4 regions of the Paenisporosarcina sp. genome follow, and region 3 is predicted to be linked to each of the others. Evidence: riboswitches for the same ligand, from Rfam matches in the RefSeq annotation. Region 3 holds a riboswitch; each other region holds the start of a gene.

Region 1 (4,643 bases), on a different contig from region 3:
CTTCCCATTGTGGTGGAGCAAATCTCTTCATGATTGCCATGATGTTGTCATTCATTGTGATCGTGCCGTCAAAGTCACAAAAAATAATGGGTTGCTTCATCGGACTTTGTCACCCCACAATTCAAGAGCTAGTCGAAGCTCTTCATGGTTTTGCGCCACTTCAGATAAGGATCGATTAGTTATCGTTGCATCCACTGCCTGTCTAAACGCTTTCCCTCCTGCTGTTGCCCCTCCCGGATGACCGTGCACGCCGCCTCCAGCATTAATCACGGAGTCCAATCCAAAATCGGCAATGAGTTGCGGCACCATCGCTGGATGAATACCTGCTGAAGGGACTGGCAAGGTTTTATTCAACAAACCTGGCTCTGTTAGTTCTTTGGCTATATCGAGTGTTTCTTGCTTAGCTAATGCGACACTGCCGTAGGGCGATGGGAATAAAGAGAAATCCGCTCCTGTATACCGAAGCAACTTCCCGAGTAACAAGGAATTTGATACACCATAAAATGGGGAAGGTGTAATTGCGCCTGAGAAAGCTGGGTGGGCCATGATCGGAACGGTAATTTCCTTGTCTTCAGCTAAACTTTGAAGGACATCTAGACCATATGCAAAAACGTTAAATAATAGTATATCCGCCCCTAAGTCAACCGCCTTTTTCGCTTTTTCTTTCAAGTCATACGTTCTCCCAGTTAGGTTCACTGCAAAACGCGTACGGTGACCGGTTTTCTCATACACGTTTTCTAACACTTCTTTCGCTTTCGTTATTCGTTGTTCAAATGGGGTTAACGGATTATCGAATAAAATCTCATCATCTTTTACAAAATCCGCACCACCGAGAGCCTGTTGCTCTAATTGGCGAGTGAAAAAGTCGATATCTTTGCCGATGATTCCTTTGAAGATGCTCATGACAAATGGGCGGTTTTGGACACCAGTTAATGTGCGAATTCCCTCAATGCCAAATTGCGGTCCTGGGAAGTGATTGAGTAGCGTCTCATCGAATGATAAGTCCGTTAGTTTAATTTCACCATCTAGCGATAATTTGCCAAACGTTGTCGTCAAAATGGCGGGAATGTCTGCGCTGAAATTTGCTGTAGGATAGGCAATTTCAATGATTCCTTTCGTTCGTGTTTCTGCAAAATGGCCAGCTGTTGTTCCAAGAGACTCCACACGCACGACTCTCCCTTTATGTTTTTTCAATTGTTCTTGTTCAAGTAATGGCAAATCGGTCCATGAACCGATCGTTAGCCCTAGGGCGATGCCTTCTGCTTTTTTCTCTAAGTTTTCTTCAATGCTATGTACCAAATACGTAGCCTTCACTTCTGACACGTCGATCACCTCTTTATTCCAAAATAAAAAACCTCTTCACAAAAAAGAAGAGGTTAGTAAGAACTAACATCCTCTTATCTGTCAGCCACTGCTGCAAGAATTAGCACCGTGCCTACTCGCGTAAGTCGGTTGCCGGGTTTCATAGGGCTAGTTCCCTCCACCTGCTCTTGATAAGAAAAATGTAGATATGAATTTTTTGAAATCTAAATTGGATTATGACAGGATACAAAATTGTTGTCAACACAATTTTCTAAAAAGTTAAAATATAATTTTTAGGAAATAAATTTCAACCCAACAGCAGCTCCTAGCACCATCGAAATGAAAAGAATGCGTAACCCTGTTCTTGGTTCTCCGTAAAAAATCATGCCTAAAACGGCTCCACCAGCTGCCCCAATACCTGTCCAAACTGCATACGCAGTTCCCATTGGAAGAGTTTCCATTGCTAGTGCTAAAAATAAAAAGCTTGCAGTAAAACTAACGACTAATCCTGCAATGGACTTCCAGTTTCGCTCTTTATGCACTTGATTAATCATGAGGACGCCCGTCATTTCAAATAAGCCCGCCGTAAATAAAAAGATCCATGCCATTAGGTCATCTCCTCCTCATGTTTCGTTACAAGCTTCAAACCAACAACCCCAACTAACAACATAACAATTAAACCAATCTTCGCTAAGCTAATGGTTTCACCAAAAAACACACTATCAGCTACTACCGTTCCTGCTGTTCCTAATCCCACAAATACGGTATAAACCGTACCAACGGGCAATGTTTTTCCAGCCATGATCATCAGATAGAAGCTGATGGCAATGGCGATGATCGTGCCAAGCCATGTCCAACTATCATCTGCGTGTTTTAGGCCAATCACCCAGCACACTTCAAAACAAGCGGCTATGATTACTTTCATCCATTCTTTATTCATAAAAATAGTCTCCTTAAATTAAAATAAGCCCGAGAAATGAACGTATGTCTACGTTATCTCCCAGGCTTTTATCCTTCCGTGTATCTTTGCAGAGTGCAAAGCGTTTTCTCTCGGACCAGTCCAAACGAAGTGTTTGCGGAACCCTAGAAAACTTGTTCGCCAAGCTTGAATGGCGCTTTATGAAATTCATGTATGCAGTAAGGATATTACAGACTCCTGCTAGAGTCAAAAGAAATGGGTTTAGATTAGCAATCTTTCCATGCTTTCTCCAACAAGATGGAACGAAATGCAGGTAATAGCGAATCAAAATCTTTCGAATGCAATTCTTCACGAGTGACCCATCTACTTTCAGAATGCTCGTCATTTAGTTGAAAATTCTTTAACTGGTGCTCTGAAACTGTTACAGCATATGTATAGATAAGTCGATAGATTGGCTCACTAACTGTTTGCCCTTCAAAAGTACGGACATGGATTTCCTTTAATCCCTCTAAATCCATATTCGTTTCTTCTTTCACCTCACGAATCGCAGCTTCTGCTGGAATCTCGTTAACTTTCACTTTACCCGCTGGAACATTCCATACACCGGGAGCGACGACCGCTTCGGTGGAGCGCTTGGTTAACAAGATTTTGTCTTCGTGCATTAAGATGATTTCTACTGAAACGCGGTAATTTGGATGTTTGTTCATATTCATTCTCCGTTTTCTATGAGAAATATAACTTGCGCTCAAAAAAATGCCGTGCACTTGAAGGCATCGGCATTGGAAATTTACTTTAAAAAGTTTTATATCACTTTATTGGAAGGCTGATATTGTTTGGATACAACAACATCGTCTTCTACAAGTACATAGGGATGTGTCTCCATCAAAAAGGTTTTAACATACTCAGGCAATTTCTCCCCATCGTAAGCACAAATTAATGGGAATGATAGTGCATTTACTTCTTCATCTACTATTTTCTCGAAATCCTCAATGAGATACAGAGGTTCTTGCATTGATGCCCATTCCACATGTGCCCATGATCGGAATGCAGTGTCGCTTTGAATATATGGTTGAACCACTTTTTTAAAATATTCATGAATAGCAGGTGGGTGATAACTGCCACTTGAAAAGTAAAAATCTAAACTGTTTACATAGTGAACAAGCTCCAATTGCATTTTCGAATATTTAGAATTCAGCTCTTTTTGAATTTCAGGATAAAGACGTGCATTTTCAATCAAGATAATAGATTCACCAGCAATAATTCCATCATGAATATAATTCAAAACTTGTTTCATATAATCTTCTACTTCATGAAAAGAATACAGAACATGAACATTCCTTTGGTCCTCAATCAACTGATTCATTTTGGTACTCAATAGAATCATTCCTTCACTATTCTTTTTATTGATTATACTAGAATTTTCAAAATAGAGCAAAACAACTGGCTAAATGTTCCAATTATCAATGTATACATCATATTCATAGGAAAACCACAAATATATAATACGTTTGAGATATCTATTTGATATGATACTGGCTAGTAGATTATGGTTTATTTCAAAATAAAAACCCTCTTTTTTCAAGAGAGTTCACCTAACTATCTATTATCGTGCTTTGATGGGAATGCCTTGTTTCTTTTGAAACGGAAATTTCCCCATCACTCCAGCAACGCTGCTAATAGCGAAAACCGAAAATAATGCAATTGGAAATGCAGATTTTCTAAGACTTTGTTGTGTCATCAAATGGCCTCCTTCTTTGACTCTTATATTTTAAGTGTAATGAAACTATATGAAAGAAAAGTGAAGGACATGTTAAGGATTGTGTAGCAAGGGTAAAATATTTAGGACAAAGGATTTTCTTTTTTCGTGGTAAACTACTACCATATACAGGTTGAAACGAGGTTTAAGAATGATTCGAACATTTGGTGTTACGGCTGATAGCCAATTAGAAATGGACTTCCCATTAGAAGAGCTTCATAAAAAATCATTCGAGTGGTATTGGGTCGATTTTGATCAACCAACTCAGGAAGAATGGATCTTGTTAGATTCTTTCTTTCAATTTCATCCCCTTGCGATAGAAGACTGTTTGCATCGATTGCAGCGTCCAAAAGTCGATTTTTATGGTGACTACCATTTCTTTGTAGTACATACGATGAATGAAGAAACACTAGAAGCTGAAGAGTTAGACTTATTCATTGGCAAAAACTTTGTCGTGACTTTCCATCATACCCCCGTTGAGGAGTTAGATTTGGTAAGGGAGAAACTACAAAGGGATTCCTCATTTTGGGAGCGTGGATCGATTTACGCCATGTACCAAATTCTCGACAAAGTGGTCGATTCTTATTTCCCTTTAGTTTATAAAATCGAGGATCACTTAAATGAAATTGAAGATCAAATGACTTTTGATATGAAGCATTTTTCCAT
Region 2 (4,643 bases), on a different contig from region 3:
TTCTTTGTTTTCTCCATTAGAACCTGATGTTGAATCACTATCTGTTCCACATGCCCCTAATGTTAACGCACTTACTGATAATAATATTCCTGCTACAAATTTCTTCATGATTTGTCTCTCCCTTTTTTCTAATTTATATGTGAACGAGACTACTCGTTGGCACCAATCTAACGTTTGTCTGCTCTTGTTGTAATCGTATCGCCAACCCACTGGACGATAAACACAATGATGAGGATGAGTACTGTTGAAACGAGAACTACATCTTCTTGACTTCTTTGAAATCCATCTAAGTATGCTAAGTTACCTAATCCGCCAGCACCTATAATGCCAGCCATAGCTGTATAACCCACTAAAGCAATAGCTGTAACTGTAAGGCCAGATAGTAATGCGGGTAATGATTCTGGCAATAAAACCTTCCAAATGATTGTGGAAGTTTTTGCTCCCATCGAACGAGAAGCTTCAATGACGCCTTTATCAATTTCACGTAAAGCAATTAAAACCATTCGTGCATAAAAGGGTGCTGCGCCAATAATTAGTGCTGGTAGTGCGGCATTTGCTCCCCGAATCGTATCTAACAGAAACTTCGTAAACGGGATTAGCAAGATGATTAAAATAATGAACGGGATGGAACGAAAGATATTTACAAACGCGCCAGTCAACCAATAAACCATCTTATTTGCCCATACTTGATGTGGACTCGTTAAGAAAAGCAAAACCCCTAAGCCTAGTCCAATCACAAATGTGAAGCCTGTTGCCATTGCTGTCATATATAAAGTTTCAAGTGTTGCTTCCCACATTTTGTCCCAGTCAACATTCGGTAGAAGGTTTTCAATCATGTGAAATCACCTCCGTTTGAACTTCTTGATCATGTAAGTACTTAATCGCTTCATCAATAGCTCTCGCATCGCCATCAAGTTGTAAGTACAAGGTTCCATATGCACCGTTTTGAGTTTGTTCAATATTGCCTTGAACAATATTCACTTCTACTTGAAATTGCTTAATTAATCGAGATAAGATTGGCTGCTCTGTCCGATCTCCAACAAAAACTAATTTGACTAATTTCCCTGTAGGGTATTGTTCTTTTAAATGAGCAATTGTTTGATTAGCTGTTACGTTTCCACTAATTTGTGAAACGAAACGTTTCGTAATCGCTTGCTTTGGAGCTTGAAAGACTTGAAGAACGTTTCCTTGTTCAACAATTTTGCCAGCCTCCATTACGGCAACACGATGGCATATTTTACGAATCACGTGCATTTCATGTGTAATCAATACAATGGTCAGACCAAGTCGATTATTGATATCAACTAATAATTCTAGAATTGAATCAGTTGTTTCAGGATCTAAAGCTGAGGTAGCTTCATCACACAACAACACTTCAGGTTGATTGGCAAGTGCACGAGCAATTCCGACACGTTGTTTCTGACCACCTGACAGTTGAGATGGATAGGCTTTCTCTCTACCGGTTAACCCTACAAGCTCGATTAATTCTTTCACTCGCTTTTGGCGCTCTATTTTACTGATTCCAGCTATTTCTAGCGGGAATGATATATTGTCTTCTACAGTTCGTGACCACAATAAATTAAAATGCTGGAATATCATGCTAACTTTTTGTCTTGCTAGACGGAGTTGATGACCTTTACTAGCTGATATGTTTTGACCATTCACTGTTACTGAGCCTTCAGTAGGCTTTTCTAATCCATTCAACAAACGTATCAATGTACTTTTCCCAGCACCACTGTAGCCAATGATTCCAAAAATTTCGCCTTGATTTACTGTTAAATTGATATGATCTACTGCCTTTAATTTACCATTCGTTGTTTGAAACGTTTTCGATAGATTCTCCAATACAATCATCATACTCACCTCTTTTATTCCTATAATTTTTAGTATCTTCTGCGATTGCTTAATCATTAAGGAGCACTTGTGACTTAATATTGCTATTCCTCTGCGTATCCCTGTTAGTGTTCCTCTCAACCAACAAAATTATTTATTTGAGGAAACAAAAAAGCCCCTTCTGCAGACAAGCAGAAGGGACATAAGCGCATAGATATATATACGTCAGACCATTCTCTCATCTATCAAAGCAATTGCTTTGAGTGATTTGGCACCATTTCACAAATTGTGACGGTTGCTGGGTTTCATAGGGCACTATCCCTCCACCTCTCTTAATAAGAGCAACGATATTAAATTTTTAAGTACGAATGATAATGTAACATGTTCAATTTTCTTCGTCAATTATTTTCTTTTTAATTTTTCGTATAAATAAGGTACTGAGTGAAATGCATATATTTTTTCACGAACTTTTCCCTGCTCAGTTATTAATAAACAAGGAACACTTTCAATTTGATAATCAGCAGCCAATGACTCTACAAAATTCAAATTCGCTTGACCAATCTTAACGTCTACCATCATTTCTTTAACAACTGACAGCATTTTTGAGGCAACTTGACAGGTTCCACACATTGGCGCGTACAAGTAATATGCTGTCATTTCTTCGCTCATTGAAGTAGTTTCCCACTCTTCTCGAGTCCATTCTTCCATAACTATTACATCCTTTTAACCGCAAAATTCTTTTTTTACATCAATATGTGCATTTAATAATATTGAGGCTAACACTTTTAGAGGGGTTGTGGCAACTTCTTTAAATTTTTCATCTGTATATAGATGTCGTGCTTCAGGAAACGCTCGTTTGCAAATTTGTCGGAGTTTTTCACCTGAAGCATCCGCATCTGCGAATATAAATATCTCATACTCTTCGTAAGGAGTTAATAGTTCTTCTATTTTAGTTGGACTGGCAGTTCCATTTGTACAAATAATCTCAAGTGGTTCTGCTAATACCATATTGATTCTGAGCTTGTCTGATCTTCCTTCAACCACAATCACTTTATCACTACTCATCCTCTTCACTCCTAAATTAAATTCAGTGTAAAGAAAAAACGCCGAAAAGTGATCGGCGTTTTTTAAGTCTATTACTCTTTAGTCATTTCTTCATATTGCTCTGCCGTCATAAGTGCATCCACTTCAGCAGTATCTGTAGGCTCAACTACGATCATCCATGCATTTTCATATGGTGATTCGTTTACATATTCAGGGCTGTCTTCTAATTCACTATTCACTTCAATTACCTTACCGCTAATTGGTGCATAAAGTTCAGAAACAGTTTTAACAGATTCAACACTTCCGAAAGGTTCGTTCGATTTAATTTCATCGCCTACTTGTGGTAGTTCAACGAATACGATGTCACCAAGTTCTGACTGTGCAAAATGTGTAATTCCGATACGTGCTTTACCATCTTCTACTTTAACCCATTCGTGTTCTTCAGAGTAACGTAAATCTTTTGGTGTGCTCATATTATACCCCTCCACATATGTAATCTTTTCAATTTCAGTTTGACATATTCACCGACTAAAAACAAGATATGTTCAAACTCTTTTCCAATTCTCTGCGAAATCTGAATCCTTAAATCCAACCGTTACTTTCTCACCATCTGTCACGAGTGGTCGCTTAATAAGCATCCCGTCAGAAGCTAGCATTTCTAACTGTTCATCATCTGACATAGTCGGGATTTTATCCTTTAAACTTAACTCTCTGTATTTCATGCCACTCGTATTAAAAAACTTTTTAAGTGGAAATCCACTCGTTTCTACAATTTTTTTCAACTCTTCTTTTGAAGGCGGAGTTTCAACTATATGTACATCATGATACTCAATTCCTTCAGCATTTAACCAAGACTTTGCTTTTATGCACGATCCACAATTAGGATATCCATAATACGTAATAGCCATTATTCTACCTCCTATTTTTATTTATGATATCAAAAAAGAAACCCGAACGCCTCATCAGAAGCGGTCGGATTTGGTTATTTAGACAATATACTTTTCTGCATCAATAATTTTCACTGATGCTTCACGTTTTTTAGCAATTACATTGTAAGGAGTTGAACGAGTTAATTTACGAAGAGCTGAAAGCATCATACGTAAGTTATCTCCTTCTACTGCTGCGATTAATGTTTCCTTCGCGTCTTTTTCAATACACTCGAATGCTTCTTGACAGAAAATTTGTGTGTATAGAAGTTTTTGGTTCGCTTTTTCAACACCATCACGTTGAATCGCTTTTTCTGTACGCAATACAGCTGATTCCATCGCGAATAAATTATTAACGATATCAGCAATGTTTGCTAATACTTCTTGCTCAGTTTCAAGCTTAGCACCATAACGTTGAGCCGCTAAACCAGCAGCTAACAAACCAATTTTCTTGGCATTTTGTACAATTACTTTTTCTTGAGCTAATGGTGCGTCCTCGATTTCCTCAGGCATCATCATTAATAACTCTTCTTGAAGTGCTTTTGCTTTTTGAAGAAGTGGAAGTTCACCTTTCATCGCTTTTCGAAGGAAAGTTCCAGGGATCAACAAACGATTAATTTCATTTGTACCTTCAAAAATACGGTTAATACGTGAATCACGGTAAATACGTTCTACTTCATACTCTTGCATAAAGCCATAACCACCATGTAATTGAACCGCTTCATCTGCAATGTAATCTAAAACTTCTGTACCAAATACTTTATTGATTGAACATTCAATTGCATATTCTGCAATCGAAGCTGCAATTGCTTTACCGTCTTTTTGTTCTTCCGCACTTAA
Region 3 (4,643 bases):
ATTGTTTACTTGACCAATAAACTCTTCCATCTGTTCTCCCCCTTTGTATAGTTCACATTATTGTCACACAATTCACTATATTATAGATATTGTATGAACACAAGCCGAGAAATAGAAATAGTCTGAAAAAATATTATTTTAAGCTAGTTTTTAATAGATGAAGATAAAAAGAAAAAGCACAGTCAAGTGCTCTTTCTTTTTGTGTATTCTCCTAAATAATGTACCCAATGGAACGCAGAACATTGTGCATAAATGATTCCGTGTAATAATAAACATTTTCACGCTCTGGTTCATGAAATAAATCATGATAAGCATTTTTCCATTCTTTAAATTGATACTCACATAATTTTTGCTTGCTCAGCCAGTTTTCACTAAAGACTGGATCCGTCACTTTATCTCGTTCACCTGTCATTAATAAAACCGGGATATTGGAGATGGATTCAACACTACTAACCGTATTTTTCTTTAAATTTTGTAACTCTCTATACCACTTTAATGTAATTTTATTTGTAAAAAGAGGATCGTCTTTTTCTTGTACATATACATCATAGTTACGTGTCAATTCTTTTATTGAAATTTCATGAGTACTCTTCATATGATCTGCTAGCTTGCCCATATTCGCTAGAGCACCAGATAATTTAGACGGCTGGATACGCAAATTTAACCATGGTGAGGTCAAAATGACTCCTGCACATTCAATCGAATGAGTTTGTAATGCATGCATAACCAAAGTCGCTCCCATTCCATGTCCCATTACAAATACAGGTAAGGAATCCGCCATGGAAACTTCAACTAGTTGTTTGACGTATTTAGAATACAACTCAAAATCTTCGTCATGTGCCTCATTTAATGAAGAATCTTCACCGTGACCTGGGAGATCTCCCATCACCACATGAAAACCCGAATTTCTAAATTGTTCAATCGTCCATGCGTAACGACGATGATGCTCATATGCACTATGTACAATAGCTATGACAGCTTTTGCTTTACCTTCTGCTTCCCATTTCCACATGAACATCTTCCCCTTTTACTAAATGCTATTAATCCTTTTATTATACCATTACACAACTGATTTAGAGGATGGATAAAAAAGGCTTTCACTCTATTCTAGTTATGATTCCCTCTTTTTTAGTATAATGAAACTTAGCTAAACGAAGAAATGAGGTCATGTAATGATTTACCCTTTTAATGGAAAGACTCCTGAAATTGATTCATCTGTGTATATAGCTGATTTTGTGACAATTAGTGGGGATGTCACGATTGGTCCAGAGTCTACGGTATGGTTCAATACGGTCATCCGTGGAGATGTGAATAAAACGATTATCGGTAATAAGGTGAACATTCAAGATTTATGTTGCTTGCATCAGAGTCCAGCTTTTCCATTAATTTTAGAAGATGAGGTAACTGTCGGTCATCAAGTGACTTTACATAGTTGTACGGTGAAACAAGGTGCTTTAATTGGTATGGGATCGATTGTGTTAGATGGAGCTGTAATCGGAGAAGGGGCGTTTATTGGCGCAGGCAGTTTAGTCCCACCAGGTAAAGTGATTCCGCCGGGTGTACTGGCTCTTGGGAGACCCGCTAAAGTAGTCAGAGATTTAAACGATGAAGACCGTAAGGATATGGAACGTATTGTTCGAGAGTATGCCGAAAAAGGACAAATTTATAAAACAATGCAAAAGGATTAATAGAATGAAAAAGCTGCTCCGAATTTTTCCGGAGCAGCTTTTTTCTATTAAACGCCTGCTTTTTCTTTTAATGCAGCAGCTTTGTCTGTTTTCTCCCAAGGAACATCTATGTCTGTACGACCAAAGTGTCCATATGCTGCAGTTTGTTTGTAGATTGGACGACGAAGATCTAACATTTTGATGATTCCAGCTGGGCGTAGGTCGAATAATTCGCGAACCATTTCAACCATTTTCGACTCTTCAACTGTACCCGTTCCAAATGTATCAATAGCAATCGATACAGGTTGAGCAACACCAATTGCATATGCTAATTGAACTTCACAGCGATCAGCAAGACCTGCTGCTACGATGTTTTTAGCAACATAACGAGCTGCATAAGCTGCAGAACGGTCAACTTTTGTTGCATCCTTACCAGAGAATGCTCCACCACCGTGACGAGCATAACCACCGTAAGTATCAACGATAATTTTGCGTCCTGTTAAACCTGCATCTCCTTGTGGTCCACCAATAACAAAGCGACCAGTTGGATTAATGAAGTATTTTGTGTTTTCATCAATTAATTCTGCAGGTACAACTGGATTAATAACATGTTCTTTCAGATTGCGTTGGATTTGTTCAAGCGTTACTTCTGGGTGATGTTGAGTAGAAATAACGATTGTGTCAATACGCAATGGTTTGTTGTTTTCATCATATTCTACAGTTACTTGTGTTTTACCATCTGGACGTAGGTAAGAAAGAATTTCTTCTTTACGAACCAATGCTAAACGACGAGCTAACTTGTGAGCTAAACTAATTGGAAGAGGCATTAATTCAGGCGTTTCATTACAAGCAAACCCAAACATTAACCCTTGGTCTCCAGCTCCGATTGCTTCAATATCATCATCTGACATAGAACCTTCACGAGCTTCTAATGCTTGGTCAACACCCATTGCGATATCAGCTGACTGCTCATCGATTGCTGTTAAAACAGCTGATGTTTCTGAGTCAAAACCATATTTTGCACGAGTATAACCAATTTCACGAACGGTTTCACGAACTACTTTTTGAATATCAACATATGCAGACGTTGTGATTTCTCCAGCAACAAGAACTAATCCTGTTGTAACTGTTGTTTCACATGCCACACGTGCATTTGGATCTTCTGTTAAAATCGCATCTAATATTGCATCTGAGATTTGGTCACAAATCTTATCCGGATGCCCTTCTGTTACTGATTCTGATGTAAATAATCGACGAGTTGTCATTATTAATTCCTCCTATATCCTTCGAGATTTCTCTCGGAAAATTCAAACGGTACTCATTTCCCATGTCAAGCTTTACTCGATTGAATAAAACCTTTCGCCGTTTCGGGCTTCTACACGAGGATAAAGGGAGATGTCTGTGTTAAATCATCCATTTATATGCAATTTACTGAGATAGCATAAAAAAAACCCTCTCTCACGTCAATTACATGAGGAAAGGTATGATTTAGTAGGCACCTTTCACTCTTATCATCCAAGGAATTCACCTTGCTTCAGGTTCAGCACCTTCGCCAATTATATGAAATCATATAATCGCAGGTTGCCGGGTTTCATAGGGCCTGACCCCTCCACCAGCTCGGGATAAGAGTATCCGTTCAGTTTTACATCATAATAAACAATTTCGACAATGTCAAACATTTTATGCACATAAATTTTGACAAGAAATATCTACATTTTATACAGGCTATTAGTGTAGATTATTAAACGGAATGTGTTATACTAATTCTCGAATCAAAATTACCCCATTTTATCGGGAATACTTGAAAAAGGAAGGTACATATACATGAATTCAGTGAACACAATTACCGAGCTGAACGAATTGTTAAATGGCCAAAACGTGCACGTTCAACTTTCAGTTCCACAATTAGTGGAGAAAGCAACATCACGCGGAGAAGCTGTCTTAACATCAACAGGTGCTGTAAAAGCGGAGACTGGAAAATACACAGGTCGTTCGCCTAAAGATAAGTACATGGTTGAAGAAGACATTTCAAAGGACAAAATTGACTGGGGTCCTGTTAATCAACCCATCTCATCTGAAATTTTTGACTCATTATATAAGAAAGTAATCGATTACCTAAAAACTAAAGAAGAATTATTTGTGTTTAAAGGCTTTGCTGGTGCAGACAAACAATCTCGCTTATCTTTACAAGTGATTAACGAGTATGCTTGGCATAACCTTTTTGCTCACCAATTATTTATTCGCCCTTCTGCAGAAGAGCTAACTACTCACGAAGCAGATTTCACGATTGTATCTGCTCCGACTTTTAAAGCAGATCCAGCAGTAGATGGTACGTCTTCAGAAACTTTCATCATGGTGTCAATGGAGAAGCGCATTATTTTAATCGGTGGTACTGAGTATGCTGGTGAAATGAAAAAATCGATCTTCTCGATCATGAATTACTTATTACCTGAACAAGGTATTCTTCCAATGCACTGTTCTGCTAACGTTGGAGAAAAAGGCGACGTTGCTTTGTTCTTCGGATTATCAGGTACAGGTAAAACAACATTATCAGCTGATGCTGATCGCAAATTAATCGGTGACGATGAGCATGGTTGGTCAGACAATGGCGTCTTCAATATTGAAGGCGGATGTTATGCAAAAGCGATTAATTTAACGCATGAAAATGAACCTCAAATTTATGATGCAATTCGTTTTGGTTCTGTTTTAGAGAACGTAGTTATAGACTCAGAAACTAGAATTGCTGATTACGATGATATCTCATTAACTGAAAATACACGTGCAGCGTACCCACTTCAAGCAATTGATAATATTGTAGACCCATCTGTAGCTGGTCATCCAAAAACAATTATTTTCTTAACTGCTGACGCATTTGGCGTATTGCCTCCAATCAGTAAACTTACGAAAGAGCAAGCGATGTATCACTTCCTAAGCGGTTTCACATCGAAACTTGCAGGAACTGAGCGTGGAATCACT
Region 4 (4,643 bases), on a different contig from region 3:
CTAATAATGGTCATCGTAATTCCTTGCACAATACTCGATTTGGCTTCGGGCAATAAAACATCTTTGATAATCATCCAAGGTGTTGCACCTACAGCCACAGCGGCTTCAATAACTCCCTTATCGATTTCGCGTAACGATGTTTCTACGATACGTGCAAAGAATGGAATAGCAGCAACTGATAACGAAACACTTGCTGCTTCAGGTCCAATCTTTGACCCGACAATTATCTGAGTTAATGGAAGCAGCGCGACTAACAAAATAATAAATGGAATCGAACGGATCAGGTTCACGATAAAACCAAGTGTTGATTTCAAAAAACGATTTTCTAATATCAATCCCCTATCCGTTATGAATAGTACGATCCCAAGCGGTAATCCAATGACAATTGCAACAGTCAGTGAAACACCAATCATGTAAAGTGTTTGGTTAAAAGCTTTTAAAATATCTGGCCACATTTCAATAACATGTTGTATATCAATGCCCATTACGAATCACCTCCACTAAAGCCCCTCGGCCTTCCATATAACTAATCGATCGATTGATGTTTGCCGGGTGGCCTTGAAGTTCCATCAAAAACAAACCGAGTGGAACTTCCTGAATATATTCAATCGCGCCATGCAAGAAATTCCCTCGTACATCAAACTGCTGAACTGTATCCGAAATGACACCTTCTCCAGCCACATTTCCTTTAAACAAAACTTTGATAATACTTCCTGTGACTTTATTTAAGATGGCCTCAGGAACTTCAAACGACACCACACTGCTAATGAACTCTTTTGTCAATTCAGCTTGTGGGTTTGAGAAAATTTCATAAACAGAGCCTTCTTCAACAACTCGACCATCCTGCATGACAGCCATTCGGTCACAAATTTCTTTCACCACATTCATTTCATGCGTAATGAGTACAATTGTGATGTTTAACTCTCGATTAATCTTTTTAAGTAAACGTAAAATTGATAAGGTGGTGTTTGGATCCAGTGCTGAAGTAGCTTCATCACACAACAGAACAGTTGGATTATTAGCCAGTGCTCGAGCAATTCCCACTCGTTGCTTTTGTCCACCACTTAACTGTGCTGGGTACACATCCTTTTTTTCTGATAACCCAACCATTTCAAGCAGTTCCAAAACACGTGATTTAATTTCTCTTCTTGGAGTGTTTGCCGCTTTTAATGCGAATGCAATATTCTCACCAACCGTCTTTTGACTAATTAAATAAAAGTGCTGAAAAATCATGCCGATCTTTAATCTAGCGTTTCGAAGATTTTTTCCTTTTAATTTCGTTAAATCTCGACCGTTTACCATAATACTTCCACTGGTTGGTTGTTCCAGTAGGTTAATACATCGGAGAAGCGAACTTTTACCTGCTCCCGAATAACCCACAATTCCAAATACTTCGCCTTCGGTTATGGAAAGATTAACCTGATCTACTCCTATTACCGTTCCTTTTTTCGTTTTGTATTCTTTAGACAGATTCTCAATATGTATCATGGCAGTCTCCTTTTTGACCATAAAAAATACCCCTTTCATCATGAAAGAGGCACCGAAAAATGGATTTTGGTTTATCTTTCAGAATGAGTTCATTCTGTAGGAATTGGCACCTTCCCAACATCTGTTGGGGGTTGCTGGACGTCATAGGGCCTATCCCTCGGTCTCTCTTGATAATTTCCAATATGTAATTGTTTTGTGTTTCGAACTAAATCTTACGATGTTTTTATAAAGGTGTCAAATGTTTTTTGAAAATACTTTATTCATTTTCAAAAAGGGGTTTGTAAAGAGTCGGTCTTCGATCTTCGAAAACAGGGATTCGTTGACGCACTTCTTCTACCTCAGAAAAATCCACATCAATTAGAGCATACTCTTCATGTTCACCACCAATCCATAAGATTTTACCCCAAGGTGCAATCACCATCGACTGCCCATTAAATCGGTTGTTGGGGTCTTGCCCAATACGATTTACGGCAATGACAAAATATTGATTTTCAATTGCTCGAGCTTGAAGTAGTAGTTTCCAATGGTCAATTCGAGATTCTGGCCATTGCGCTGGGACAAATATCACGTCAGCACCTGCTAATGCATGTGCTCTAAGCCATTCAGGAAATCGAATATCATAGCATATTACGCCACTTGCACGTATAGAACCTAGAGAAAATAAATTATCTTTATTTCCAGCATGTAAATACAGATGTTCATCCATCAATCGGAACAAATGAGCTTTGTCATATTCTGCGACAAGCTCTCCTTTGTTGGTATATACATACATCGTGTTATAAAACCGGTCACCTTTTTTCGTGGAAACCGATCCTCCCACAATATGAATATGGTGTTTTACGGCTAGCTCAGACAGAAATTGTTTTGTTTGTTCTCCTTCGCGATCAGCTAGCTCTTCTAATTCGGTTAACGCATAGGCGGTATTCCACATTTCTGGTAAAACAACTAACTCTGCACCTTCTTTTGCCACTTGCTCAATCAATGTTTGAACCTTGTGAAAATTTTTTTTAGGTTCTCCAAACTCAATGTCGAGCTGAATGCAAGCGATTTTCATGAGTACACCACCTATAGACAAGATAAAGAAAAGATTATAAGATTTGGCTGATGATTGCAACTATTTCAGAAAATGAGGAAAAATCATGAAACTATCAAATAAACTACAACAATTGCCACCACAATTTTTTGCTTCACTCGTTCAAAAAGTCGGTGCAGCAGTGGCAGAAGGACGCGATGTCATTAACCTTGGTCAAGGAAATCCAGACCAACCCACTCCTCCACATATCGTAAAAGCCCTTCAAGAGTCTGCAGAGAACCCGTTATCACATAAGTATTCACCCTTCCGAGGAATTAGTGAATTAAAAGAAGCGGCATCTGCATTTTATAAACGAGAATACAATGTCGATATCGATCCTTCTACAGAAGTAGCGATATTATTTGGCACGAAAATTGGTCTTGTCGAACTGCCGATGGCTGTATTAAACCCCGGTGATTTAATGTTGCTACCGGACCCAGGTTACCCAGATTATTTGTCTGGCGTTGTTTTGGCAGATGTCCAATATGAAACGTTGCCACTCGTTGCAAAAAATCACTTTTTACCTGATTACAATGCGATTTCTGATGAAAGCAAAGAGCGTGCAAAACTGATGTACTTGAACTACCCGAACAACCCAACAGGAGCTACAGCAGACCTTGAATTTTTCAATAAAACAGTGGCATTTGCCAAAGAAAATGATATCGCAGTGTCTCACGATTTTGCCTATGGAGCCATTGGATTTGAGTGTGAAAAGCCAATCAGTTTCTTGCAAGCAGTTGGCGCAAAAGATATTGGAATTGAAATGTATACATTGTCCAAAACCTATAATATGGCTGGTTGGAGAGTCGGTTTTGCCGTAGGGAATAAAGAAATGATCGAAGCCTTGAATGTGATTCAAGATCATTTATTCGTTAGTCTATTTCCAGCAATCCAACATGCCGCAGTAACCGCTTTAAGTGATCATCAAGTAAACGTTACCGCATTAGTGGAACTATATGAAAGTCGTAGAAATGTCTTTATTAACGCCTGTCAAAAGATTGGATGGGAAGTAGTAGCCCCTAAAGGGTCATTTTTTGCGTGGTTACCAGTTCCAACCGAATACACAAGCCAAGAGTTTGCAGACAAACTTTTAGAGGAAGCTGATGTAGCTGTAGCCCCAGGAAATGGCTTCGGTGAATTTGGTGAAGGGTATATTCGAGTTGGATTGCTAGTGGATGAAAACCGATTGGAAGAAGCGGTTGAACGGATTGGGAAATTAGGAATTTTTTAATAAAATGATGCAGGGGAACTTTTATTTGATGGATGTTCCCCTGCATTATATTCTTGCTTTTAGAGGCCCTGATCTCTCCAAAAGTTTTGACTAACATGTTGTTCCGGACTATACCGTTGAATCGAATATCCCTGTTTCTTTAGCCATTCAATGATTTGGGGCAAGGCTTTATTTGTCTGCGGACGATCATGAAGCAATACGACGATTTGTTTATCTTTTGCTAGTCTAGCTTTCTCAACCCCAACTTGTACATTCTTTACGATTTGCGTAAAGTTCTCCTCTTTTATCTTCCAATCAACTGTATCAACATCCCAGTCCCACATTTTATAACCATTCCTCTTTAACAATTCACGCATAGATGATGTCACATGAGGGGTACTACCATAAGGAGCACGAACCAAAGTAGATGTATGTCCCGTCAATTTCTTAAGTAAATCGTTCTCCGTTTGCATTTCTTTCATGAATGCCCCTGCATTCGCGTACACCTTCTTTTTTTCATGTGTCATACTGTGAAGGCCTAGATAATGACCATCTAAAAATGTTTGACTCGCTATAGAAGGGTGTCTTTGAACATCTTCCCCAATAAAAAAGAATGTCCCCTTAACTTTGTATTCTCTTAAAATTTGTAAGTGAACACTCGTATAACGGTTTGGTCCATCGTCAAAAGTTAAATACACTATTGGCTTATCTGAAGGTACAGGCACTGGTGGTTTCCGATCTTTTACGACTTTATTAATAAAATCTTGATTACTAACATGCGGATAGGTTTCTGAAGTAAGTCTCGCAGTTAAAATGGAAGACAAATACTCAACATTAAAACCTGTTACTTCGCCAAGAAAACGGATAGGTATA

Evidence for each region. Region 3 has a riboswitch for S-adenosylmethionine ahead of metK (methionine adenosyltransferase). Riboswitches for the same ligand answer to the same signal wherever they lie in the genome.
Region 1: it holds a riboswitch for S-adenosylmethionine, as region 3 does, so the genes downstream of both, AC3EA5_RS01990 (2,3-diketo-5-methylthiopentyl-1-phosphate enolase) here and metK (methionine adenosyltransferase) in region 3, are expected to answer to the same signal.
Region 2: it holds a riboswitch for S-adenosylmethionine, as region 3 does, so the genes downstream of both, AC3EA5_RS07985 (methionine ABC transporter ATP-binding protein) here and metK (methionine adenosyltransferase) in region 3, are expected to answer to the same signal.
Region 4: it holds a riboswitch for S-adenosylmethionine, as region 3 does, so the genes downstream of both, AC3EA5_RS01750 (methionine ABC transporter ATP-binding protein) here and metK (methionine adenosyltransferase) in region 3, are expected to answer to the same signal.

The regions. Positions count from the first base shown of each region.
Region 1 covers NZ_JBYNRN010000007.1:37,800-42,442, reverse strand. The annotation lists gene AC3EA5_RS01995 (2-hydroxy-3-keto-5-methylthiopentenyl-1-phosphate phosphatase) at 1-100, opposite strand, end outside; gene AC3EA5_RS01990 (2,3-diketo-5-methylthiopentyl-1-phosphate enolase) at 97-1,323, opposite strand; SAM riboswitch class I at 1,395-1,500, opposite strand; gene AC3EA5_RS01985 (DMT family transporter) at 1,596-1,910, opposite strand; gene AC3EA5_RS01980 (DMT family transporter) at 1,910-2,242, opposite strand; guanidine-I (ykkC/yxkD leader) riboswitch at 2,298-2,400, opposite strand; gene AC3EA5_RS01975 (NUDIX hydrolase) at 2,488-2,928, opposite strand; gene AC3EA5_RS01970 (MEDS domain-containing protein) at 3,024-3,605, opposite strand; gene AC3EA5_RS01965 (hypothetical protein) at 3,825-3,959, opposite strand; gene corA (magnesium/cobalt transporter CorA) at 4,129-4,643, shown strand, end outside.
Region 2 covers NZ_JBYNRN010000021.1:60,132-64,774, forward strand. The annotation lists gene AC3EA5_RS07975 (MetQ/NlpA family ABC transporter substrate-binding protein) at 1-108, opposite strand, end outside; gene AC3EA5_RS07980 (methionine ABC transporter permease) at 168-836, opposite strand; gene AC3EA5_RS07985 (methionine ABC transporter ATP-binding protein) at 829-1,854, opposite strand; SAM riboswitch class I at 2,069-2,175, opposite strand; gene AC3EA5_RS07990 (thioredoxin family protein) at 2,236-2,541, opposite strand; gene AC3EA5_RS07995 (toprim domain-containing protein) at 2,557-2,898, opposite strand; gene gcvH (glycine cleavage system protein GcvH) at 2,970-3,350, opposite strand; gene AC3EA5_RS08005 (arsenate reductase family protein) at 3,423-3,785, opposite strand; gene AC3EA5_RS08010 (acyl-CoA dehydrogenase family protein) at 3,864-4,643, opposite strand, start outside.
Region 3 covers NZ_JBYNRN010000012.1:14,364-19,006, reverse strand. The annotation lists gene AC3EA5_RS03405 (alanine/glycine:cation symporter family protein) at 1-30, opposite strand, end outside; gene AC3EA5_RS03400 (alpha/beta hydrolase) at 212-1,012, opposite strand; gene AC3EA5_RS03395 (gamma carbonic anhydrase) at 1,173-1,688, shown strand; gene metK (methionine adenosyltransferase) at 1,736-2,932, opposite strand; SAM riboswitch class I at 3,173-3,296, opposite strand; gene pckA (phosphoenolpyruvate carboxykinase (ATP)) at 3,492-4,643, shown strand, end outside.
Region 4 covers NZ_JBYNRN010000007.1:819-5,461, reverse strand. The annotation lists gene AC3EA5_RS01755 (methionine ABC transporter permease) at 1-485, opposite strand, end outside; gene AC3EA5_RS01750 (methionine ABC transporter ATP-binding protein) at 475-1,488, opposite strand; SAM riboswitch class I at 1,557-1,665, opposite strand; gene AC3EA5_RS01745 (carbon-nitrogen family hydrolase) at 1,745-2,542, opposite strand; gene AC3EA5_RS01740 (aminotransferase class I/II-fold pyridoxal phosphate-dependent enzyme) at 2,628-3,791, shown strand; gene AC3EA5_RS01735 (polysaccharide deacetylase family protein) at 3,851-4,643, opposite strand, start outside.